4 regions of the Streptomyces sp. NPDC000983 genome follow, and region 4 is predicted to be linked to each of the others. Evidence: riboswitches for the same ligand, from Rfam matches in the RefSeq annotation. Region 4 holds a riboswitch; each other region holds the start of a gene.
The links. A riboswitch is a leader RNA that binds a small molecule or an ion and turns the genes downstream of it on or off. The one in region 4 is predicted to bind cyclic di-AMP.
Positions count from the first base shown of each region.

Region 1: it holds a riboswitch for cyclic di-AMP, as region 4 does, so the genes downstream of both, ABT296_RS24105 (M23 family metallopeptidase) here and ABT296_RS02010 (M23 family metallopeptidase) in region 4, are expected to answer to the same signal.
Region 2: it holds a riboswitch for cyclic di-AMP, as region 4 does, so the genes downstream of both, ABT296_RS31800 (transglycosylase SLT domain-containing protein) here and ABT296_RS02010 (M23 family metallopeptidase) in region 4, are expected to answer to the same signal.
Region 3: it holds a riboswitch for cyclic di-AMP, as region 4 does, so the genes downstream of both, ABT296_RS12615 (M23 family metallopeptidase) here and ABT296_RS02010 (M23 family metallopeptidase) in region 4, are expected to answer to the same signal.

Region 1 is NZ_JBEPBM010000022.1:13,313-15,479, reverse strand. Features, by position in the region: gene ABT296_RS24110 (M16 family metallopeptidase) at 1-645, shown strand, start outside; cyclic di-AMP (ydaO/yuaA leader) riboswitch at 860-1,020, shown strand; gene ABT296_RS24105 (M23 family metallopeptidase) at 1,033-1,797, shown strand; gene ABT296_RS24100 (GntR family transcriptional regulator) at 1,986-2,167, shown strand, end outside.
Region 2 is NZ_JBEPBM010000039.1:45,935-48,101, reverse strand. Features, by position in the region: gene ABT296_RS31805 (polyprenyl synthetase family protein) at 1-308, opposite strand, end outside; cyclic di-AMP (ydaO/yuaA leader) riboswitch at 927-1,123, shown strand; gene ABT296_RS31800 (transglycosylase SLT domain-containing protein) at 1,127-1,597, shown strand; gene ABT296_RS31795 (HAD family hydrolase) at 1,676-2,167, opposite strand, start outside.
Region 3 is NZ_JBEPBM010000009.1:45,258-47,424, forward strand. Features, by position in the region: gene ABT296_RS12605 (DUF6126 family protein) at 1-1, shown strand, start outside; gene ABT296_RS12610 (tyrosine-protein phosphatase) at 11-796, opposite strand; cyclic di-AMP (ydaO/yuaA leader) riboswitch at 1,285-1,444, shown strand; gene ABT296_RS12615 (M23 family metallopeptidase) at 1,449-2,167, shown strand, end outside.
Region 4 is NZ_JBEPBM010000002.1:17,533-19,699, forward strand. Features, by position in the region: gene ABT296_RS02005 (PrsW family intramembrane metalloprotease) at 1-7, shown strand, start outside; gene ABT296_RS02010 (M23 family metallopeptidase) at 87-1,109, opposite strand; cyclic di-AMP (ydaO/yuaA leader) riboswitch at 1,121-1,278, opposite strand; gene ABT296_RS02015 (hypothetical protein) at 1,485-1,835, opposite strand; tRNA gene ABT296_RS02020 (tRNA-Met) at 1,896-1,969, opposite strand; gene ABT296_RS02025 (dihydrofolate reductase family protein) at 2,026-2,167, opposite strand, start outside.

The sequences.
Region 1 (2,167 bases), on a different contig from region 4:
GACGACACCGGCCGCGTCGTCATCGTGGACCGTCCCGGCGCCGTCCAGACGCAGTTGCTGATCGGCCGCGTCGGACCCGACCGGCACGATGGGGTGTGGCCCGCGCAGGTGCTCGGCACGTACTGCCTCGGCGGCACCCTCACCTCCCGCCTCGACCGCGTCCTGCGCGAGGAGAAGGGCTACACCTACGGCGTGCGCGCCTTCGGGCAGGTGCTGCGCTCCGCCCCGGACGGCACCGGGGCGTCGATGCTCGCCATCAGCGGCTCCATCGACACGCCCAACACCGGACCCGCCCTGCAGGACCTGTGGACGGTGCTGCGCACGCTCGCCGAGGGCGGACTCACCGACGCCGAGCGGGACATCGCCGTGCAGAACCTCGTCGGCGTGGCGCCGCTGAAGTTCGAGACGGCCGCCTCCGTGGCCAACACCCTGGCCGACCAGGTCGAGCAGCACCTGCCCGACGACTTCCAGGCCACGCTGTACCGCCGGCTCGCCGAGACCGGCACCGTGGAGGCCACCGCGGCGGTCGTCAACGCCTTCCCGGTGGACCGTCTGGTGACCGTTCTGGTCGGCGACGCGGCCCAGATCAAGAAGGCCGTCGAGGAGCTCGGCATCGGTGAAGTCACCGTCGTGACGGCCGAGTAGGGACCTCCTCGGATGTGAAGGCGCGGCGACGCGCGCGTGGGGCCCTGGTGACGAAAGCGCCACCAGGGCCCCTTTATGTCCGAATTGAGGGAGAGGCTGCCTGTCTGGCCTGTGGCATGCGCTACAAAAGCCCCGATCCGTTTGAGGATTGAAAGTCGCCCCGCTTAGCGTCGTCCGGGCTGTCCGTCAGGCAGTGCGCCGCGACCGCGGCACCGGACAGTCATCGCCGAGTCCCCACGGCGCGAGCCAGGGGAGCCGGGGACCCACGCAGTCCCTGGGGTGAATCGGACGCCCGCGCTCACGCGAGGGGGTCCGTAGGAGACCTTCCTGCTCCGAACCCGTCAGCTAACCCGGTAGGCGAGAGGGAAGGAAAGGACCACCTACTTGATGGCGTTCACCCGCGCCACCGGGAAGCACCGTCGTCCCGGCCGGATGCAGCGCACCACCGTCCGCGCGGCGGGAGTGGCGGCGCTCGCCACCACCGGCGTCGTCGGCACCCTGGCCGCTCCGGCGCTCGCCGCCGAACCGGCCGCCGAACAGACCGGACTCACCCCGGTGATCACCATCGGCGACTCGGTCGCCGAGCAGATCGACGCCCAGGCCGCCGCCCAGCAGCAGGCGGCCGTCGAGGCGGAGGCCCGGCAGCAGGCCGAGGAGGCCGCGCGCGAGCGGGCCGCCGAGGCGGCCAAGGAGGCCCGGGCGGCCAAGGAGCGCGCCGCCCGCGAGGCCGAGCGCAAGCGCCTCAACACCTTCGTCTCCCCGATCTCGGGCTCCTACGTCTCCACCGGCTACAAGGCCGGCGGAGCGGTCTGGTCCTCCGGCAGCCACACCGGCGTCGACTTCCACGCCTCCAGCGGCACCGCCGTCCGCTCGGTCGGCACCGGCACCGTCGTCGAGGCCGGCTGGGGCGGGGCGTACGGCAACCAGATCGTCATCAAGATGCACGACGGCACGTACACCCAGTACGGTCACCTGTCGTCCATCGGGGTCTCGGTCGGCCAGTCCGTCACCCCCGGCCAGCAGATCGGCCTCTCCGGCGCCACCGGCAACGTCACCGGCGCGCACCTGCACTTCGAGGCCCGTACGAGCATGGAGTACGGCTCGGACCTCGACCCCGTCGCCTATCTGCGCGCGCACGGTGTGAACGTCTGACGCCACCCGCGCCCGCATCCCGTGACCCCGGCTCCCCGAGCCGGGGTTTTCGGCGTTTCGGGGACATCGCTGTCCAAAAAATATCCATGAAATCGGACCCCCCTTCGGAAATTCCGGCTCATTGCAATAGAGTCACTGAACACACGTCAGTCGTCGACGTTTCACGGGGATTAAAGCGGAGGTCGGTCATGCGTGTTCCGGCGCATTCGGTATGCACGGCGATCCGGGACGACATCGTCGCCGGTGTCTACGAGCGCGGCGGCCGGCTCACCGAGGAACTGCTGGCCCGCCGCTACGGCGTCTCGCGCGTCCCCGTCCGGGAGGCCCTGCGCACGCTGGAGGCGGAGGGGTTCGTGGTGACCCGGCGGCA
Region 2 (2,167 bases), on a different contig from region 4:
CGGACGTCGGCCTCGTCCATCACGTCGTCGTGGTACAGCGTCGCCAGGTGGGTCAGCTCCACCACCACGGCGGACGGCACGATCCCCGGCGCGTACGGGTCACCGAACTGCGCCGCGAGCATCACGAGCAGCGGGCGGAACCGCTTCCCGCCCGCGCGCACGAGATGCTGGGCGGCCTCGGTGATGAAGGGGACCTCGCTCTTGGTGGCCTCGAGCAGTCCCTCCTCGACAGCCGCCATCCCGGCCTGGACATCGGCTTCCAGAGCCTGGTCCCGCACGCTCAGCCCGAACGGCCCGACGACGGTCACGAGGGGTCTCCTGTCTGCTGGTGTCTACTGGCGATTACGCGGTTTGTCGATAGGTCGCTGCCTTCACTCCAAGTCAGCGTATCCGGTCAGGTTTCGATCACCGATGCCGCCCGCCGGTCCACGACAGGCTGTATCGGATCATGGCGACCATGTTTTTTGATCACCTGATAAGACCTGCTATCGATCGACTTAGGTGCATGTAGTGGATTTCGTCCGGAATGGCGCTGTATCGACGCACCCTCCGGAGCACCCCCGCCGTCACTCCCACCCCGGCCCACACCCACGCTCACACCCCCGCCCGCGTGACCGCCCATGCGACCGCCCGCCCGACCGCGGCACCCATCACGAACAGACAGACAATAAAGCCCCATTGGCCCTATTGCCCGATTTGCCACCTCTTGCGCTCACGCGTGACTTGACTCACGCAGATCTCTCCACGGCCCCTTCACGGGATCACGCCGAAACGCGCACCCCGCTTGCGAGTTGGGCATTGGCGATAGCAAACGATCAATCACCGCACACCCCCCACTGAAGATCAAACCTCTGGATATGTGAATCCGCTACTTGTTTCGGACATGTGCTCTCGCATACGTTCCCGGCCTGTCGGGCGGACGCCGAATCCTGCCGCCGCCCGATTCCACCGATTTTTCTTCGTACGGCAGGAGCGGGGGACCCACAGGTACGCCGCCGGACCGGACGTCCTCGGACGCGCCGGAACGGCTCGGGGTGCAGTCGCGTTTCCCATCGTGGTGCGCGGCCGGGCAGCTCCCGCCCGAACCCGACAGCTCACCTCGCAGGCGCCGGAGAGGAACCTCGTCATGTCTGCTGCCGTCCAGCGCCGCACCCGTATCGCCCGCAAGCTCGCCGTCATCGGCACCGGAGCCGCCGTACTGGCGCTCCCGCTCATCGGCTCCACCACCGCCTCGGCGGCCACCCCGACCGTGACCACGGCCACCTCGCTCGGGTACACCAACAACCTCGACGGCTGGATCCGCGCGTCCCTCCAGGTCATGGCGCAGAACGGCATCCCCGGCAGCTACAACGGCATCTACCGCAACATCATGCGGGAGTCCTCGGGCAACCAGTACGCGATCAACAACTGGGACTCCAACGCCGCCGCCGGCATCCCCTCCAAGGGCCTGCTCCAGGTGATCGACCCGACCTTCCGGGCCTACCACGTGGCCGGTACCTCGTGGGACTCGTACGACCCGGTCGCGAACATCACCGCCGCCTGCAACTACGCCGCCCAGCGGTACGGCTCGATCGACAACGTCTTCGGCGCGTACTGACGGCCCCTCCGGGCGCGTACGGACAGTCGCCCCCGGCCCGCACCGACTGTCGCCCCGGGTCCGTGCCGACAGCAGGTCCTAGGGGAAGAGTCTTTCGAGGACGACGGCGATGCCGTCGTCCTCGTTCGACGTGGTGATCTCGTCGGCCACCGCCTTGAGTTCGGGGTGGGCGTTGGCCATCGCGACCCCGTGGGCCGCCCAGTCGAACATGGGGATGTCGTTGGGCATGTCACCGAAGGCGATGGTCTGCGCCGGTCCCAGACCGAGGTGTTCGGCGGCCAGCGCCAGGCCCGTCGCCTTGGTGATGCCGCACGGCTGGAGTTCGACGGTCCCGGGGCCCGACATCGTGACGGTCGCCAGCGACCCCACCACCGAGCGCGCCGTCGACGCCAACTGGTCGTCGGACAGCTCGGGATGGCGCAGCAGCACCTTGCTGATCGGCTCGCACCACAGGTCGTCCCGGCGGCCGACCCGCACCGCGGGCAGGGTGGGGTGCGGCATCAGATAGCCGGGCTCGATCAGCGTCAGCCCGTCGACGCCGTCCTGGTCGACGGCCGCGTAGACCTGTCC
Region 3 (2,167 bases), on a different contig from region 4:
GCCGGCGCCCTCAGTCGAGCAGTCGCTCCCGCAGCCGCTCGCGGGTTTCGGGGGCGACGGCCAGGCCGTCCGTCAGATAGGTGTCCACATCGCCCCAGGTCGCCTCGATCGTCTCGAAGGCCGCGTTCAGGTACTCGGCGCGGGCGTCGAACAGCGGGCTGAGCAGCTCCATGATCTCGGGCGTGTACGTGTTGCTGCGCTGCACCTTGTAGCGGCGGTGCTTGGCGTTCGACTCCAGGTAGTCGGCGAGGATCGCCTCGCGCTCCACGCCCACGGCGAGCAGGGTGACGGCCACCGACAGACCGGCGCGGTCCTTGCCGGCCGCGCAGTGCATCAGGGCCGGGACGCTGTCCTCGGCGAGGGAGTGCAGCACCCGGGAGTGCTCGGCGGTGCGCTCCTTGACGATCGTGCGGTACGACTCGATCATCCGGTTCGCGGCCTTGCCGTCGTCCAGGATCTCCCGCAGCTGCTCGATCTCGCCGTCGCGGACCATCTTCCAGAACTCGGCGCCGTCGGCCGGGTCGCTCAGCGGGAGGTTCACATTGCGCACCCCCGGCAGCTCGATGTCGGGGCCCTCCAGCTTCTGGTCCGCCGTGTTGCGGAAGTCGAAGATCGTGTGGAGGCCGAGCTCGGAGAGGAAGGCGGCGTCCTGGGCGGTCGCGTGCGCGAGGTGACCGCTGCGGAACAGCACTCCCTGCCGTACCCGCCGTCCGTCGACGGTGGGCAGTCCGCCCACGTCGCGGAAGTTGCGAACTCCGGCCAGCTCGGGCTCGGTCGACGGGACCTGCTGCGTCACTTGGGCTCCTCCCACCGGTCCCGCCGACTCCGGTGTCCGGCGGGCACGCTCCGACGATACGACATCGGGCCCGGCCGCCCCCGGAGTGTCGCAAAACGGACTAAGGGCGCCTAAAGCCCTGCGATTCGCCACGAGTTTGGAGTGCGGCTCCGATGTAACGGTTCTCCTTCTCTGGGGCTTCTGGGCCTTCTGTCCGAATTGCTGCCTTCATTCCAACTCGCTGTGGAATAAGGGAGGCTGGAGCAGCGTCAGTGAGCAGCGTCATAACCGTGACGGTGAGTCGCCCGTCATGTTCACGTAATGCATGTGCTTTTCAAGGGTGTTTACCGGAAAGCGCGGCCGCCCCTTGCACGGAAAGTGACGGCGAATTCTCCCAAGGGATCAAGAAGGGCGCCTTCGGGCGGAACCTTCTGCTTGTCCGTTTGCGTCTTGGTCGCTTACGTTCGCCACCAATCCGAGCGGACGCCGAATCCTGCCACCGCCCGGAGTCCGCACACTCACCCGTACCCGGCAGGAGCGGGGGACCCACAGGCATCACCGCCTGCTCCGGTCTCCGGAACAGGCTCGGGGTCAAGTCGCGCCCAGCGCGCGGCCGGACATCTCCAGTCCGAACCCGACAGCTCACCTCGCAGGCGCCGGAGAGGAATGCGCCATGCCCGCCAAGGGTAAGCACCGTCGTCCCAAGACCCTGAGCCTGACCCGTTCGATCGCCGTCGCCGGTACCGGTGGCGCCGCGCTCGCCCTTCCGCTCCTCGGAGCCGCGGGTGCGCACGCGGCCCCGTCCCAGTCCGTTTCGGAAAAGGCCGCCCAGTCGGTCCAGACGGTTCAGTCGGTGGAGAAGAAGTCGGTCGAGAAGAAGGCCGCGAAGAAGACCGCCAAGACCGCGACGAAGTCCTACACGGTCGTCTCCGGGGACTATCTCTCGAAGATCGCCGACGAGCAGGACGTCAGCGGTGGCTGGGAGAAGCTCTACCAGGACAACCGTGACGCCGTCGGCTCCGACCCGTCCCTGATCCACCCGGGCCTGAAGCTGTCGATCGGCGCGAAGGCCGCCGCGACGGGCGGTGCCGAGAAGTCCGCGGCCAAGTCGTCCGCCGAGTCCTCCTCGGGCTCCGCCGACTCCGCGAAGTCCTCGCAGGCCGAGCGGTCCCCGCAGGCCGAGCAGACCGAGCAGTCCTCGAACTCCTCCAACTCCTCCAACTCCTCGAACTCCGCCGAGTCCACGGCCGCCACCACGCAGGCCGCGCAGACCTCCACGAGTGCCTTCTCCGCCCCGGTCTCCGGCGCCGGTGTCGGCACGCAGTACAAGGTCGCGGGCAGCATGTGGTCCAGCGGCTACCACACCGGCGTCGACTTCGTCGTCCCGACCGG
Region 4 (2,167 bases):
GACGTAACCGGGATCAGGGCAGCAGGAACCGGCAGCCCTGATGTCGGGGGGTCGTCATCAGGACCGCCGGGGTCACCGGGGCTGGATCAGATGTTGAGGCCCTTGCTGCGCAGCCACGCGAGCGGGTCGATGCCGGAGGAGGAGCCCTCGGGGTGGACCTCCATGTGGAGGTGGGCGCCGGTGACGTTGCCGGTCGCGCCGACCCGGCCGATCACGTCGCCGGTGTTGACCTGCTGGCCCACGCTGACGCTGATCGAGGACTGGTGGGCGTACCAGATCTCGGTGCCGTCCTCCAGGGTGAGCACGGTCTTGTAGCCGTAGGAGCCGTCCCAGCCGGCGGAGGTGATGGTGCCGGTGTGGACCGCCTTGAGCAGCGTGCCCGTGGGAGCGGCGAAGTCGAGGCCGGTGTGGTAGCCGGAGGACCACATGGAGCCGGCCTGGCCGTAGGTCGAGGTGAGGGTGAAGGAGGAGGTCGGGAGGGTGTACTCCTTGGCCAGCTGGGCCAGTCGCTCCTCCTCGGCCTTCTGGCGGGCCTCTTCCTCGGCCTTCTCCTTGGCGGCGGCGGCCTTGGCCTCGGCTTCCTTCTCCGCCTTCTCGGCGGCTGCCGTGGCGGCCTTCTCGGCGGCAGCGGCGGCGGCCTCGGCGGCCTTGGTGTCGACCTGGTCCTGCTGCTGCTCGGCCTGGGCCATGATCCGGGCGCGCAGGGCCTCGCCCGCGTCGGCGGCGCCCTGCTCGGTGTCCACGGCGGTCATGCCGACGGTGCTGAGCGGGGAGGCGGCCGTCTCGGGGGCCTCGTCGCCCGCGGAGTCGTCGGAGATCAGCGGCAGGTCGGGGATGGTGATGGCGACCGGGGGCTTGCCGGACTGGGCGCTGGCCATGCCGCCCGCGCCGACGGCCGCGATGACTCCGACACCGAGGACGGTGGAGCTGCGGGCGAGCCCGCCGCCGCGCTGCTTGGCCACGCGGTGCTTGCCGCGTACCGGGCGAACGGTCTCGGCGGTGGGGTTCCACTCCTCCCACGGGCCCTCGTCGGTGCGGTAGCTGCCGTATACGAAGGTCTCGTCGCCACGCTGGCTCGGCACGAACGGGGCAGGCGGGTTTGACGCCACGTGGGCGTGCTCCTTTCCTTCCTTCTCGCCTACCGGGTTAGCTGACGGGTTCGGAGCAGGAAGGTCTCCTACGCGCGTATATCCGCCGTCGATGTTCGGCGGGATACGAGCGATTCACCCCAAGTTGGTGGTTCCCCGGTTCCCTTGCGGGATTCGGCGCGTGCGCACGGAGCCGACTCTTGTGACGGCTGGGACGACCGCGCTGCGTTATCGAACGTTAATAGACGTGAGGCTCGGATTCCAAGCTGTTCCTCTTGATCATTAAGCTTTTCGGCCGGGACTTTACGGTCATGGAGGTTTCAAATCGGGCGAGTTGGCCACACCTTCTACTCGCGAGTTTTCCTGACGGTATGTCAGTTGTTATGCGGAGGGCTGTCATCCGATCACCCCCGGTGACATGCCGGGTCTACGGACGGCCAGCAGGGCCGTGTCGTCCGTCATTCCGCCCCCGCAGCGCCGGCGCGCCTCCTCGGCCAGGGTCCGCACGACAGCGCCGGAATCGGCGAAGGACCATCCGGTCAACTGCCGCTCGGGGTCGTGGAAGGCGATGTCGAGGCCGCCGATCCGTTCCGGCGGCCGGGGCAGCACGGCGCGGCGGTCCACCTCGGCGATCCGCCGCTGTCCGGCGAGGCGCAGGTCGCCGCGGCGGACGACGGAGTTGAGCATGACGGCCGGGGGCGCGGCGGCGAAGAAGGGGGTGGCGGTGACCTGGCGGGGGTGAGCCATCGGCGCGGGGGAACGCACCGAGGGCCGGAACCCTTTCGGGTTCCGGCCCTCGGCCTTCAGTAGCGGGGACAGGATTTGAACCTGCGACCTCTGGGTTATGAGCCCAGCGAGCTACCGAGCTGCTCCACCCCGCGTCGGTGAAACCAGTGTACGTCATCCGCGGGGCCCGAAGCACACGCGTTTGTTCACGTCACGGGTGTGCGCCCGTCGCCGGGTCGGTCAGGTGGCGGTTGGGGGCCTGGGCGCGGTCCGCGTACTCGGGCAGGACCAGCACCCGCGCCCCGGCCGCCGCGAGCAGTCCGCTGCCGTCGGCGCCCGCCACGAAGGTGTCC